One region of the Kitasatospora sp. NPDC059973 genome, then DNA from elsewhere that is predicted to be linked to it. Evidence: riboswitches for the same ligand, from Rfam matches in the RefSeq annotation. Region 1 holds a riboswitch; the other holds the start of a gene.
What was found. A riboswitch is a leader RNA that binds a small molecule or an ion and turns the genes downstream of it on or off. The one in region 1 is predicted to bind cobalamin.
Positions count from the first base shown of each region.

Region 2: it holds a riboswitch for cobalamin, as region 1 does, so the genes downstream of both, metE (5-methyltetrahydropteroyltriglutamate--homocysteine S-methyltransferase) here and ACFWA9_RS30155 (cobalamin biosynthesis protein) in region 1, are expected to answer to the same signal.

Region 1 is NZ_JBHWUI010000144.1:12,225-19,516, forward strand. It holds gene ACFWA9_RS30135 (CDP-alcohol phosphatidyltransferase family protein) at 1-121, shown strand, start outside; gene ACFWA9_RS30140 (hypothetical protein) at 335-1,660, opposite strand; gene ACFWA9_RS30145 (alpha/beta hydrolase) at 2,063-3,178, opposite strand; gene ACFWA9_RS30150 (transcriptional regulator) at 3,488-4,201, opposite strand; cobalamin riboswitch at 4,414-4,606, shown strand; gene ACFWA9_RS30155 (cobalamin biosynthesis protein) at 4,700-5,671, shown strand; gene ACFWA9_RS30160 (cobyric acid synthase) at 5,668-7,185, shown strand; partial or broken gene ACFWA9_RS30165 (ATP-binding protein) at 7,178-7,292, shown strand, end outside.
Region 2 is NZ_JBHWUI010000006.1:97,044-104,335, forward strand. It holds gene ACFWA9_RS03305 (chitinase) at 218-1,243, shown strand; gene ACFWA9_RS03310 (flavoprotein) at 1,266-1,844, opposite strand; gene ACFWA9_RS03315 (BlaI/MecI/CopY family transcriptional regulator) at 2,033-2,422, shown strand; gene ACFWA9_RS03320 (M48 family metalloprotease) at 2,419-3,363, shown strand; gene ACFWA9_RS03325 (hypothetical protein) at 3,623-4,240, shown strand; gene cobF (precorrin-6A synthase (deacetylating)) at 4,480-5,238, opposite strand; cobalamin riboswitch at 5,667-5,820, shown strand; gene metE (5-methyltetrahydropteroyltriglutamate--homocysteine S-methyltransferase) at 5,979-7,292, shown strand, end outside.

The DNA.
Region 1 (7,292 bases):
CATCGGCGCCTACGGCCAGATCGCGCTCGCCGCGATGGCCCCGCTGCTGGTGATCCGGCGCAAGGTCGGCCAGAAGGTCGGGGACGTCCGGGCGCGCCGGGCGGAGTCCCGGCTCGGCTGACCCCGAGGGACGTACGACGAAGGGCCCGGATCCGCTCGACGGATCCGGGCCCTCTCGCATGCCCTGCGGCCCTTGCCGGGCCGGTGGTGACGGCCGTGCGGGCGGCGTGCGGCCCCGTGGCGGCCGGCTGCGGCCCTGCCGGGCCGGGTGGCGGCCGTCGGCCGCCGCGGTCAGGCCCGAGCGGCTCCGCGCCGCCGCGGTGCGCCTTGACGGCTACGCGCCGCCGCGGTGGACGCTGAAGGCCGAGCGCCGGGCCGCGCGGGCCACGACCGGGTCCGGGTGGACGCCGGAGACCGCGGTCAGCACCGACGCCGCCCGCGGGTGGCCGGACTGCCGGGCCCGGGCGAACAGCCGGACCGGGTCACCGGCCGAGGCGCCCTCGACATGGCCCACCAGCAGCTCGGTCTCGCCGTGGTCGAGCACCGCGGCCGCCGTGTCCACCCAGAGCCAGGCGGCGTCCTCCGCGCCCAGCACATCGGCCGGGGCGACGCCCTCGTCCGACTGCTCGGCCAGCCAGAGCAGCGCGTAGGGGCGCAGCACCGGGGCGTCCACGGCCGCCCGGACGGCCTGCTCGGCGGTGGAGCCGGCCACTCGCAGCGCCTCGAAGGCGAGGCCGCGCACCAGTGCGTCGTCACCCTGGGCGGCGTCCAGCAGCTCGGCCACCGCCCGGTCGGCCGGTCGGGCCGCCACCCAGGCGCGGAACTCGGCCCGGGCCGGGCCCGGCGAGTAGTCGGCGCAGGCGTTGAGCAGCTCGAAGGCGCTCTGCTCGATGTGCCCGGCGGCGGTCTGCGCGACGGTGCAGATCTCCTCCAGCTTGGCCCGCACCGCCCAGTGCCCGAGCGGGGAGAGCTCGGCGGCGTCGTCCTTGCGGACCACCGCGCCGACCGCGGCCAGGCCGTCCAGCATCCAGTCCAGGACGGCCGCCACGTCGGAGGGCGCGGCCGGGGTGTCGATCTGCGGCTCGCGGCAGGTGCCGCGGACGGCCGAGACCGCGGAGGCGGCGTGCGGCACGGGCGAGAGGCCCAGCGCGCCGTCGCCGCCGCCGACCCGGCGCTCGTCCAGGCCCCGGCGCAGCAGCTCCAGCAGTTCGCTGTCGGCGACCGGGCCGGCCACCAGGTGGAGGAAGGAGAGCAGCTGCGGCGCCTGGTCGACGGCCTGCCCGGCGAGTACCGCGAACACGCCGCGCAGGGCGGCGGGCGGCACCGGGGCGAGCAGCGTCCAGGCGTCGAACAGGGCGGACCAGCCGCGGACCACGGCCTCGTCGTCGTGCTCCCAGGCGTGCAGGCGCCAGCCGGGGGCGGCGCCGCCGTCCCGGGCCTCGACCAGGCCGACCAGCAGGGCCTGGCCCCAGGCCTTGCCGGCGGCGCCCACCGTCATGGCGAGGGCGCGGCCCGCGTCGCGGGCGTCCTCGGGGAGCAGCTCGCCGCGCTTGTCGACCTCGGCGAGTTCACCGGCCCAGCGGGCGATGCGGACGGCGTCGATCAGCATCCGACGGGCCAGCGGGGCGAGCTCGGCGGGAGCGGGGAAGCCGTCCGGCACCGGGACCCGGCCACGGCCGGGGGCTGGTGCGGGGCCTCGTCGGCGGGGTACGCCGGAGCCGCCCGGCCTGGCGCCGGCGGGGCGGTGGGCAGTTCCGGGGAGACGGGTCACCGTCGCACCGGAGCCGATCGTCGGCGGGAGCTGGGCATCACGGTCGCGCGGATTCCGAGACGTCACGTCGAGCAGTCTTCCCCTTGTACCGGCCTTCTGTCACATCCGATCGGCCCCGACTCCCGACAGGTGGTCGCAGGGGGTCGACAAGATCGGGCAACAGAGGCCAAACCGCCTGGCCGGATCTGTGTGACGCGGACACGCCAGCCTGGGGAAAGACGGGGCGGACGGGGTGCGGGAAGGGGCCCGAGAAGCTGTCCGGAACACGGCTGGGGCCGCCCGCGACGGGCCTCAGAGCAGCGGGGTGAGCCAGCGCCGCAGGTGCTCCTCGTAGCGGTCGGGGTCGGCGTTCCACAGGCCGGCGTGCTCGCCGCCGGGGACGGCCTGGAGGCCGACCACGTCGGAGCGGCGGTGGGCCAGCCGGGCGGCGGCCTGCCAGGGGGCCAGCGCGTCGTCGGGCCCGTGCAGGAGGAGCGTGGGCACCCGCAGGTCGGTGCCGTCCGCGAGGCGGGCGAAGTCGGCCAGATCCACGCCGGCCCGGCCCTCGGCCGCGAGCGCGCCCAGCTCGGCGGCGGCGCCCCGGTAGCCGGCCCGGGCGGCGCCCCGGCGCGCGGTCGCCGACCAGTCGAGCACGGGCGAGTCCAGCACCAGGCCGCGGATCGAGGAGGCCCAGGCGGAGCGGGCCGCGGTCTGCAGGACCATCGTCGCGCCGAGCGACCAGCCGTACAGGATGACCCGCCCGGCGCCGCTGTCCAGGGCCAGCCGCAGGGCCGCCTCGACGTCGCGCCACTCGGTCTCGCCGAAGTGGCCGAGGCCGTCCGGGGAGGCCGGCGCGCCCTCGTCGCCGCGGTAGGTGACGGCCAGGACGGGCAGCGCGAGCCGGTGCAGGACGGGCATCACCGGGAGGGTCTGCTGCCGGTCGGCGCCGGGGCCGTGCACCAGGATCACCCAGGTGCCCCGCTTGCCGTCCAGCCGCCAGGCGGGCAGCGCGCCCAGCTCGCCCTGGACGGCGGTCTCGGTGTACGGCAGGCCGAGGGCGCTGGTCGGGTCGCCGAGATGGACGCGGGGCGTGAAGCGGACCGCGGTACCGGGGGCCAGGGTGCCGCGGTCGGCGCGGACCAGCCGGCGGCTGACGCCCCGCTCGTCGGCGTGCAGGATCTCGCCGACCACCGCGTGCCCTCCGTCGCCCCACTCGACGGCCCAGCGGCCGGGGCGGGCGCTCTCGGCGCCGCGGGTGAAGGTGGCCCGTCCGGCGGCGAGGGTCAGCACCACGACGGGGCCGGCGGCCCGCTCACGGCCGACCGCCGGGCGGACCATCCGCTCGGAGGCCCTCCGGCCGATCAGCAGGACGGCGGCCCCGGTGCCGACGGCGGCGGCCGCCACGGCGGCTGCGGTTCCCCAACGCATATCGCTCCCCGCTCTGTTGGTCGCGGACTGGGCAGTCTGCCCACCAGTCCACTCGCGGGGGCGCCACCCGGCCACCGGACGCGGCCGTCCGGGTCACGGCGGCGCGGGTCCTGGCCGGGTCACCGCGGCACGGGTCTTGGCCGGGTCACCGCGGCACGGGTCTTGACCGGGTCACCGCGGCACGGGAAGCGGCTGCGGGAAGCGGCGGCGCGGTTCTCGGCCCTCTGGTCACGGCGGCACGGGAAGCGGCAGAGGGAGAGGGCAGGGAGGGGGGAGGCGCCGCGCGGGGGGCGGCGCGGTACCGGCCCGTCAGACCGGGATCTCGGTCTCCAGGCGCTCCAGCAGCTCCCAGAACCGCTCGCCGAGCGGCCGGGCCGCCGCCGCGCGGGTGTCCGCCGCCGGAGCCGGGGAGCCCCAGCTGCCGGCGCCCCAGTGGGAGGTGACCTGGTACTCGTTCTGCAGCGCCGTCAGCACGGCGGTGAGGTCGCCCTCGTGCACCGGCACGATCCGACCGATCGGCCGGAGCTGCGCCTGCCACCGGCCGTCCACGCACTGCCGCAGCCGCCGGTCCAGCTCCTGCGCCCGGCCGGTCACCGCGACCAGCTCGCGCAGGGTCGTGCCGAGCACCTGGGCCAGCGCGTAGGTCTGCTCCTGGTCGCCGTCCCACTGACCGGTCGCCTCGGCCCGCTGGTACCGGTCCAGTGCGAGGCCGATCCGGTGGGCCGCGCTCTCCTGGTTGAGCTCCCGGGCGACCCGGAAGTCCCGCAGCCGGGCCGGGCGGACGCCCATCAGCTGGGCCGGCGGGCACCAGAGCGCCCGGGCCAGGGCGATGAACTCGTCCTCGGCGGGGCGCAGCTCGCCGCTCTCCCAGCCGAGCACGTGGGAGGGCAGCAGCCGGACGCCGTGCGCGGCCATGCCCTCGACCACCTGCTCGGGGGTCAGCCCGAGGCCGGCGCGGTGCGCGCGGGCGGCCGCGGGCGAGAAGGGCACCGGGGGCACGGCGGGTGGCTGTCTGCGTCGCATGGCCCGACGGTAGGGGGTGGTCCGGCCGCCCCCCAGCCGCCGAACACACGAAGCGGGCCCGGAGGCTCCTCCGGGCGACTGGACGATCGCACAGGCTGTCATGCCCCTGCGGGGGGTGCCGATCGGAGGTAGTGACGGGGTCGGGCGGCCCGGCTCCGCTGTGACCAACCCCTCCGTGACCTTGGTTGACGCACGGTTCGGCCGCGTGATGGGATCCTTCAGCCAAACGGAGGCATGCAGAGGAAGCCGGTGCGAGTCCGGCGCGGTCCCGCCACTGTCACCGGGGAGCACACTCGGAGTCCCTCCTCCGCCGGCCACGGCGCCGGAGGGGGCCCACCGCGGCGGGCCGTCAGAAGCCGCCGCCGGGCCCGGGGGTGCGTTCGACCCGGAAGCCAGGAGACTCTCGCCCCCGGTACGTCGATCCAGGGCGCGGACCCTGAGTGAGGACACGCACGCGATGCAGGCTGCCCCGACCTTCCGAGCCCTCTGCTGTCCACCGTGCGCCCGCTGACCCGCGCCGCCGCCTTCGCCCTGGGGGCCGCGGCCGGGTACCTCGCCGACGCCCGCTTCGCCGACCCGCGCCGCGGCCACCCGGTGGCCGTCTTCGGCGGTGCGGCCGGCCGGCTGGAGCGGCGGATCTGGCGGGACGACCGCGCCGTCGGAACGGCTTTCACGGCGCTCTGCGTGGGCACCGTCGCGGCCGGCGCGCTGGCGGCCGACCGCACCCTGGGCCGCCGGCCGCTCGGGCGGGCCGCGCTGGCCGCCGCCGCGACCTGGACGGTGCTCGGCGGCACCTCGCTCACCCGCGAGGCCCGCACGATCGGACGCTCGCTCGCCGCGCACGACCTGACGGCGGCGCGGCAGCGGCTGCCGCACCTGTGCGGGCGGGACCCGAGCGCCCTCGACGAGGGGCAGATCGCCCGCGCGGTGGTCGAGTCGGTCGCCGAGAACACCGCCGACGCCGTGGTCAACGCACTCGTCTGGGGCGCCCTCGCGGGCACGCCCGGGCTGCTGGCGTTCCGCGCGGTCAACACCCTGGACGCGATGGTCGGCCACCGCTCGCCGCGCCACGCCCGGTTCGGCTGGGCCTCGGCGCGGCTGGACGACGTGGCGGGCTGGCCGGGCGCGCGGCTGACCGCGCTGCTGACCGTCGCCGCCGCGCCCGAGCCCCGGACGGCCTGGCGGGTCTGGCGCCGGGACGGCTCCGCCCACCCCAGCCCGAACGCGGGCCAGGCCGAGTCGGCCTTCGCCGGCGCGGTCGGCGTGCGGCTCGGCGGCACCCTGCGGTACGGCGCCCGGGTCGAGCACCGGCCGGTACTGGGCGGCGAGCTGCGACCGGTGACGGTGGACGACATCGAGCGCGCCTGCCGGCTCTCCCGCCGGGTGGGACTGCTCGCACTGGGTACGACCGTCGCCGGGCACGCCGTCGTGCAGGCACTCAAGGCGGGGACGAGAAGGGGGAGCGCATGAGCAACGCACTGCTGGTCGCCGGGACGACCTCGGACGCCGGCAAGAGCGTGGTCACCGCGGGCATCTGCCGCTGGCTGGCCCGGCAGGGCGTCGCCGTGGCGCCGTTCAAGGCGCAGAACATGTCGCTGAACTCCTTCGTCACCGCCGACGGGGCCGAGATCGGCCGCGCCCAGGCGATGCAGGCCCAGGCGGCCCGGGTGGAGCCCGAGGCGGCGATGAACCCGGTGCTGCTGAAGCCCGGCGCGGACGGCCGCAGCCAGGTGGTGCTGCTCGGCCGGGCGGTCGCCGAGGTCGGCGCGCTGGACTACCGCGACCGCAAGCCCGTCCTGCTGGAGCGCGCCCTGGAGTGCCTGGCCGACCTGCGCCGGCGCTACGACGTGGTGGTCTGCGAGGGCGCCGGATCGCCCGCCGAGATCAACCTGCGGGACCGGGACATCGCCAACATGGGCCTGGCCACCGCCGCCGGCCTGCCGGTCGTGGTGGTCGGCGACATCGACCGCGGCGGCGTGTTCGCCGCGATGTACGGGACGCTGGCGCTGCTGTCGGAGCAGGACCAGCGCCATGTGGCGGGCTGGTTCGTCAACAAGTTCCGCGGCGACGCGCGACTGCTGGCGCCCGGGCTGGAGATGCTGCGCGAGCTGACCGGCCGTCCGGTGCTGGGCACCCTGCCGATGCTGTCCGGGCTCTGGCTGGACGCCGAGGACTCCCTGGACCTGACCACCGTGGTGGACCGCGCCGAGGGGCGCGGGCCGCTCGGCGCCGACGTGCTGCGGGTGGCCGTGGTGCGCTTCCCCCGGCTGTCCAACTTCACCGACGTGGACGCGCTGGCCCAGGAGCCCGGGGTGCTGGTCCGCTGGGCCACCCGGCCCGAGGAGCTGGCCGACGCCGACCTGGTGATCCTGCCCGGCACCCGGGCCACCGTCGCCGACCTGGCCTGGCTGCGCGAGCGCGGCCTGGAGCCGGCCCTCAGGGCCCGGGCCGCGGCCGGGCTGCCGGTCCTCGGCGTCTGCGGCGGCTACCAGATGCTCGCGCGCGCCATCCACGACGACGTCGAGTCGAAGGCCGGTGCCGTCGACGGCCTCGGGCTGCTCCCGACGCACGTCCGGTTCGGCGCCGAGAAGGTGCTCGGCCGGCCGGTCGGCGAGGCCTACGGGCAGCCGGTCCAGGGGTACGAGATCCACCACGGGATCGTCACCGTGGAGGGCGGAGAGGCGTTCCTGGACGGCTGCCGGGTGGGGGCGGTCTGGGGCACGACCTGGCACGGCGCGCTGGAGAACGACGGCTTCCGGCGCGCGCTGCTGCGCGAGGTCGCCGCTCTGTCGGGCCGGGCGTTCGTGCCCGCGCCGGACACCTCGTTCGCCGAGGCGCGCGAGGCCCGGCTGGACCGGCTGGGCGACCTGATCGAGGAGCACGCGGACACCGACGCGCTGTGGAAGCTGATCGAGGGCGGGGTGCCGGCCGCGGGTTCGCTGCCGTTCCTGCCGCCCGGGGCCCCCTTGGAGAATCATGAGTGACGTCCGCTACCCCTTCACCGCGATCGTCGGAATGGCCGACCTGCGGCTCGGGCTGCTGCTCAACGCGGTCTCCCCGGCCGTCGGCGGCGTGCTGGTGCGGGGTGAGA
Region 2 (7,292 bases), on a different contig from region 1:
GCTCGTCGCACCGGCCCATGCGACCGCCATGCCGGGCCTCGCGGTCGGCTCCCTGCCTCTCGGCCCCGCGCCTGTGGGTTCCGCGTCTCTCGGTACCCCGGCGGTCGGCGGTCACCCTGTCGCTACCCCCGCCGTCGGAGCTGCGCCGCTCGGTTCCACGCCGCCGGGTGCCACGGCTGCCGGCCCCCCGCCCCCGGCTCCCGTGCCGCTCGGTGTCGTGCCCGCGAGCGCCGTCTCCCGCGGCTCCACGGGCCCGGTGCGGCCGCCGATCCACCACCGCCCCGGGTTCCCGGCCCACTTCACCGCCCCCTACCTGGAGACCTGGAACTCGCCCGACACGCTCGCCGAGGTCCGCAGGAACACCGGCCTGAGCTACTTCACCCTCGCCTTCGTCGTCAGCGACGGCGGGTGCAACGGCGCCTTCGACGGCACCATCCCCGTCGACGACCCGGAGTGGCTGTCGGCCCTACGGGGTCTGCGGACGGCGGGCGGCGACGCGATCGTCTCCTTCGGCGGGGCCGGTGGGCGTGAACTCGCCCAGGCCTGCGACACGGTGAGCGCCCTGAAGGCCGCCTACCGGCGCGTCGTGAACACCCTGGGCGTCACCAGGATCGACCTCGACATCGAGGGTGCGGCGCTGGACGACCAGCAGTCCGACGACCGCCGCAACCAGGCGCTCGCCGAACTGCAGCAGGAGTACCGCCTGCTCGGCCGCCCGCTCGACGTGGACTACACCCTGCCGGTCAACCCCTGGGGCCTGTCCGACAACGGGGTGTGGCTGCTGACCAACGCGCGGCACCACGGACTGGACGTGGACGTGGTCAACGTCATGACGATGGACTACGGGCCCGACCTCGACATGGGCGCCGCCGCGATCGGGGCCGCGACCGGACTGCACGAGCAACTCGGGCGGCTCTGGCCGGAGAAGAGCCCCGAGCAGCTGTGGGCGATGCAGGGCAACACCCCGATGATCGGGGTCAACGACGCCGTCAACGAGGTCTTCTCCACCGAGGACGCCGCCCGCTTGGCGAGGTTCGCGGCCGAGAAGGGCATCCGGCTGCTCGCCTTCTGGTCGGTCGGGCGGGACCGGCCCTGCGCGGTGGCGGGCACCCTTGCGGAGCGGTGCAGCGGCACCGCCCAGGATCCCGCCCACTTCTCCCGCATCCTCGACCCGTTCCCGCGCACGCACTCCCGGCCGTGGACCGCCCGCACCCCGGACGCCTTCCGGAGGACCCCCCGGTGACGGTGGCGGTGGCGGCGGGCCGTTACTCCCGGCCCGCCGCGGCGATCACCGGGCGGAGCAGGTCGAGCACCCGGGTCCAGTCGTACGCGGCGCCGGCCCCCTCGGCCTTGGGCTGGTGGGGGGCGGCGTCACCGATCAGGACGCCCATCGACCGGAGCCGGGCCAGGCTCTCCGCGTAGGCGGGGTGGGCGGCCTGGGCGGCGTTGAGGTAGGGCTGGACGGCCACCGGGATGCCCAGGCCGTACGCCTCGCAGAGGATGCCGAGGGCGAGGGTGTCGGAGATGCCGGCGGCCCACTTGTTGATGGTGTTGAACGTGGCGGGCGCCACCGCGATGGCGTCCGCCGGGGGCAGCGGCCGGGGGTCGCCCGGCATGCGCCAGGCGGAGCGGATCGGGTAGCCGGTCCGGGCTTCGACGGCCTTCCGGTCGATGAACCCGAGTCCGTTCGGGGTGGCGATCACGCCGACTCCCCAGCCCTCGGCGCGGGCGGCGGTGATCAGCTCGTCCACTCCGCCGGCGATGCCCGACGCGCAGACGACGATGTAGAGGAACGGCTCGCGATGCGCGGTCACACCTGAACTCCCGACTCTCCCGGCCACCATGGTGAAGCCCCAGGGCGGCGCCCCTGCGGCCAGTCTGCCCTGCCGGTGGGGCCAGTACAGTTGGGTGAGGCATACCTTACGAACATCCGACCGGATCGTCTACGACCATGTAGTCGGCCGTGGTGAGGGCGCGGGCGTCGCCGGGTTCGCTGTACGTCTGCCCGGCGGCGCGGCCGTGGACGGGAGACATGGTGGACGACAGCCGGGACACGAGGCGGCCGCACGGCGAGCTGGTCGCGGACGTACTGGCCGTGCTGTGGGCGGCCGAGCGGCCGCTGACGGCGCAGGAGGTCAACGAGGCGCTCGACCGGGGGCTGGCCCGGACGACGGTGGCGACGGTGCTGGGCCGGCTGCACGAGAACGGGACGCTGGAGCGCAGCCGCCCGGGGCGGGGCTTCGCGTACGCGCCGGTCGCCGACGCCGCCGGTCTGGTGGCCGGGCGGATGCGCCGTGAACTGGAGAGCGACCCGCACCGTGAGCTGGTGCTGAAGCGGTTCGTGTCATCGCTGTCCGAGGGGGACGAGGAGGTGCTGCGGCGCCTCCTGCTGGAGGCCCCGGACGGAGAGGGCCGCGGATGACCCTGGCCCTCGCCCTGGTCGCGCTGACGCTGCTGGCTCCGTGGGGCGCGGCGCCCGCCGCCCGCCGGCTGGCCGCGCTCCTGCCGCCGCGCGAGGCGTGCGTGGCGCTGACGGGTGCGGCCGTGCTGCTGGCGGGCGGCACCGCGGCGGCGCTGGTCGCGCTGTTCCACGTGCCGTTCCTCGCCTCGATGGAGCGGGTGCCGCCGGCGCGCGTGCTGGAGCGGTGGCCGGCCGTCGTGCCGGTCTCCGGCGCGGCCGGGGTGGTGCTGGCGGTCCAGGCCGTGCTGCTGGCGCGCCGCTGGCTGGCCCATCGCGCGCTGCTCGCGAAGGCCTGGGAGTCCACCGGTGACGGGGTGGCCGACGGCGACGTGCTGGTGGTGCCGGGCGGCGACGCGGAGGCCTTCGCCCTGCCCGGCTTCCGCGGGCGCCCCGGGCGGGTCGTGGTGACCTCGGGCATGGTGCGCGAACTCGGTCCGGCGGAGCGCGAGGTGCTGCTCGCGCACGAACGGGCCCACCTGGCGGGGCGCCACCACGTGCTCTCCGTCGTCACGGACCTCGCGGCGGCGGTGCACCCGGCGCTGCGGGGCCTGCGGGAGGCGCTGGGCTCCCACCTGGAACGGTGGGCCGACGAGGCCGCGGCCGGGTCGGTGGGGGACCGCCGGCTGGCGGCGGCGGCGATCGCGCGGGCGGCGCTGGCCGGGTCCGCCGCCACCCGGGCAGGCGGGAGCCGGAACCCGCTGCTGTCGGTGGGCGCCGGTCCGGTGCCGCGGCGGGTCGAGGCGCTGCTGGGGTCGGTGCCGGTCCTACCGCGCGGTCGCGCGAGGCGGGTGGGCGTGGCCTGGCTGGTGGCGGTGGTGGCGGTGTCGGTGCTGATCCCGGGGCTGGCGTACGGGCTGCACGAGTACGTGGAGTACGCCGCGCGGGCCATGCCGGGCCGGTGACGGGTGCCGTTGTCGGCGCCGGCCGCCGGCGGCGGGGGAGCGGATGTCGCGGACGACATCGATGTAGACCGATCGGCGCGGCGCGGCTATCGTTGGCCTCGGTGCGCCGTGCGGCGCGATGCGGCGCCGTGCCCGGCGCGGCGCGCGAGCGGGTTTCGCGGCCCTCCGGTGATCGGCGTTCGGCAGCGTGGCATGGCGTCGGTGGTCCCGTGACCCCCGCCGGAGGTGGTGCAGCCCTCCACCAGCGATTGGATGCGACGTGTACGACAGGGGGAAGGGATCGTCGAGTCCCTTCGAGCAGACCGTCCACCTCCTGTCGGCGGCCGGCCGGGCGGCGGACGCCCTGCTGGCGGCGCGCCTGGAGTTCCGGGGGATGAGCCCGGCGCACCTGTCCGTCCTCTCCACGCTGGCCCGGCTGGGCCCGCACGCCCGGCCCGATCTGGTCGCCGGGATCGACGGGGGTGCGGTCGACACCGCGCAGACCCTCGACGATCTCGTCGCGGCGGGCCTGGTGCAGTCCCTGTTCGTCCAGGTCGGCGGTCGGCACGAGGTGCTGACGCTCACCTCCTCGGGGCAGCTCGCGCTGGAGATCCTGCACAGCGACGCGTCGGCCGTGCAGGACGACCTGCTGGTGTCCCTGACGCGCGGTGAGCGCACCCAGCTGAACTCCCTGCTGCGGCGGGTGTGCGCCGCCGCCGCCCGTAGCGGCTCGGCGGGCTCGGCGCCGCGCCGGGCCGCCGACTGGGTGCTGACCCGCGAACGCCGTACGGAGTGGGCCGTCGAGCGCGAGGGCGCCGGCGGGGCGGCCGGGGTGGCCGGCGAGCGGTCCGAGGACGTGGCCGACCGGGACGACGGCGGGGCCCCGGCCGGTTCGTAGCCGTCCGGTGATGCCGGCGGGTCGGCGTCCTCCCCGGTCCGTCGCGGCGGCCGGCGCTTCCCGTGGTACCGCTGCCGGTAACCGCCTCACCAGGTGAAACGGGCGCCGCGCGCTACTGATCGGTCAGCCCGGCCGCCTCGGCGACGGGGCCGGCCTGCTCTGGGCCCCGATGTGGCGCCGCTTCAGCCCGGTCGCGATGCCCGGGCCCCCGGGCCGGTCGGCCCGGGGGCGGGTGTGGGTCAGCTCCCGGAGCGGCGGAGGAGGTAGGTGTCCATGATCCAGCCCTTGCGTTCGCGCGCCTCGTCGCGGAGCGCGCGGATCCGGGGGGCGGTTTCGGCGAGGGGGCCGGCGGCGAGGATCTCGTCCGGGGTGCCCAGGTAGGCACCGTAGAAGATCTCCAGCCCCTCGGGGTCGATCCCGGTGAACGCGGCCCGCCCGTCCAGCATCACCACCACGTCGTCCACCTGCTCGGGGAAGCCCTCGGCGAGGCGGCGGCCGGTGGTGATCTGCAGTGGGCGGCCGACCCGGGTCAGGGTGGTGCGGTGCCGGGCGGCGAGCGCCGAGACGCTGCTGATGCCCGGGACCACCTCGTACCCGAAGGTGGCGCTGCCGCGGGCCAGGACCTCGTCGATCACGGCGATGACGCTGTCGTAGAGGCTCGGGTCGCCCCAGACCAGGAACGCGCCGGTCTCCTCCGGGCCGAGGTGTTCGGCGACCAGCCGCTCGACCAGGTCGGCCCGGCGGGTGCGCCAGTCGTCCACGGCCGCGGTGTACGCCGGCGTGGCGCGGTCCCGCTCGGCGTCCGCGACCTCGATGACGCGGTGGCCCGGGCGGCCGTGCTCGGTCAGCAGCTGCCGGCGCAGCCGGATGAGGTCCTGCCGTTCCTCGTTCTTGTCGAGGATGAAGAATACGTCGGTGCGGGCGAGGGCCTTGACCGCCTGCAGGGTGAGGTGGTCGGGATCGCCCGCCCCGATGCCGATGAGGAAGATGTGCCGCATGACAGTGATTGTGCCGCGCGGCTGCCCGTCCGCCGGGCGCGGCCGGTCCCGGGCGAACCGCCGGGTGGGCCGCGGGCGACCGGTCCGGTGGCGCTGTGACGTCATGCACGCGCCCTCGACCCGGCCTTTCGGCCGTCGCCACGACGGGCCGGCATGTGCTGATTCCGCCGTCGGGGGAAGCCGGCACGGTGTGCGCGGCGGCGAGCACCTCGGCCAGGGGGACCAGCACGTCCTTGTTGACGCGCTCGTCTGTTGACGCGCTCGTCCTCGACCACCGCCTCGACCACCACCTGCACTGCCCGGGCGGCCGGGGGCCACCGGGGCCGCCCCGGCCATCCGCGATCCGGACAATCACTGACGCGCCGCCGGCGATGGGCCTAGGGTGGGCGGTGCAGTCGGTTCGCCGTGTCCTCCAGCCACGGCGTCGCAAGAGGGAACCCGGTGGGAATCCGGGACTGCCCCGCAGCGGTGAGTGGGAACGACCGCCGTCACACGCACTGGGCCCAGCCGGGCCCGGGAAGCGACGGCCAGTAGGTGTCCGGCCTGGAAGCCAGGCGGACGTGCCCGCGAGTCCGAAGACCTGCCACTGCCCGCGTGCACCCCGCACGCGGTGATCTCGGTGACCTCGAGGGCGGGTCGGCGGAGCGGGCGGGCCCACCCCGGTGCCGTGCCCCCACTGCCGTACCTCCACGCCGTCGTGCTCTCCCGGGATCGCAGCGCGACTCGCGAAGGAGAGTTCCGTGTCACCGAGTTCCACCACCCCGCAGGCCACCGTGTACGGCTACCCGAGGCAGGGTGCCGACCGGGAGCTGAAGAAGGCCGTCGAGGGGTACTGGGCGGGCCGCGTCGACGCCGCCGCCCTGCACGCCACCGCCGCCGTCCTGCGCCGCGCCAACTGGCGGCAGCTGGCGGACGCGGGCATCACCGAAGTCCCCACCGGCGACTTCTCGCTCTACGACCACGTCCTGGACACCACGGTCGCGGTCGGCGCGATCCCGGTCCGCCACCGCGCCGCCGTCGACACCGACCCGCTGGACGGCTACTTCGCCATGGCGCGCGGCACCCAGGACGTCGCACCGCTGGAGATGACCAAGTGGTTCGACACCAACTACCACTACCTCGTACCGGAGTTGGGCCCGGACACGGTCTTCGCCGCGAACTCCGCCAAGCCGGTATCCGAGCTCCGTGAGGCGCTCGGCCTCGGCCACCGCCCCCGGCCCGTGCTGGTCGGACCGCTGACCTACCTGCTGCTCGCCAAGCCCGCCCCCGGCGTGGCCGCCGACTTCCGGCCGGTCACCCTGCTGGACCGGCTGCTGCCCGTCTACGCCGAACTCCTCGCCGACCTGCGGGCGGCCGGCGCCGACTGGGTCCAGCTGGACGAGCCCGCGCTCGTCCAGGACCGCACCCCGGCCGAACTGAACGCCGCCGCCCGCGTCTACCGCGAACTCGGTGCGCCCACCGACCGCCCGCAACTGCTGGTCACCAGCTACTTCGACCGGCTCGGCGAGGCCCTTCCCGTCCTGGCCAAGGCCCCGATCGAGGGCATCGGCCTGGACTTCACCGGCCCCGGCGCCGCCAACCTCGACGACCTCGCCGCCGCCGGCGGAGTGCCCGGCAAGCGCCTGGTCGCGGGCGTGGTGGACGGCCGCAACATCTGGATCAACAACCTGGAGAAGTCCCTCGCCACCCTCGGCACGCTGCTCGGCCTGGCGGACCGGGTCGACGTCGCACCGTCCTGCTCGCTGCTGCACGTCCCGCTCGACGCCGACCTGGAGCGCGACCTCGACCCGCAGGTCGCCCGCTGGCTCGCCTTCGCCCGTCAGAAGACCACCGAGGTCGCCACCCTGGCCCGCGGCCTGGCCCACGGTACCGACACCATCGCGGCCCAACTGGCCGCCAACCGGGCCGACCTGGCCTCCCGCGCCGGCTCCGCGCTGACCCGCGACCCGGCCGTCCGGGCCCGGGTCGCCGCCACCGCCCCCGAGGACGCCCGCCGCGCCCCGGCCTACCCCGAGCGCGCCGAGGCGCAGCGGGCCCGGCTCGGTCTGCCGCTG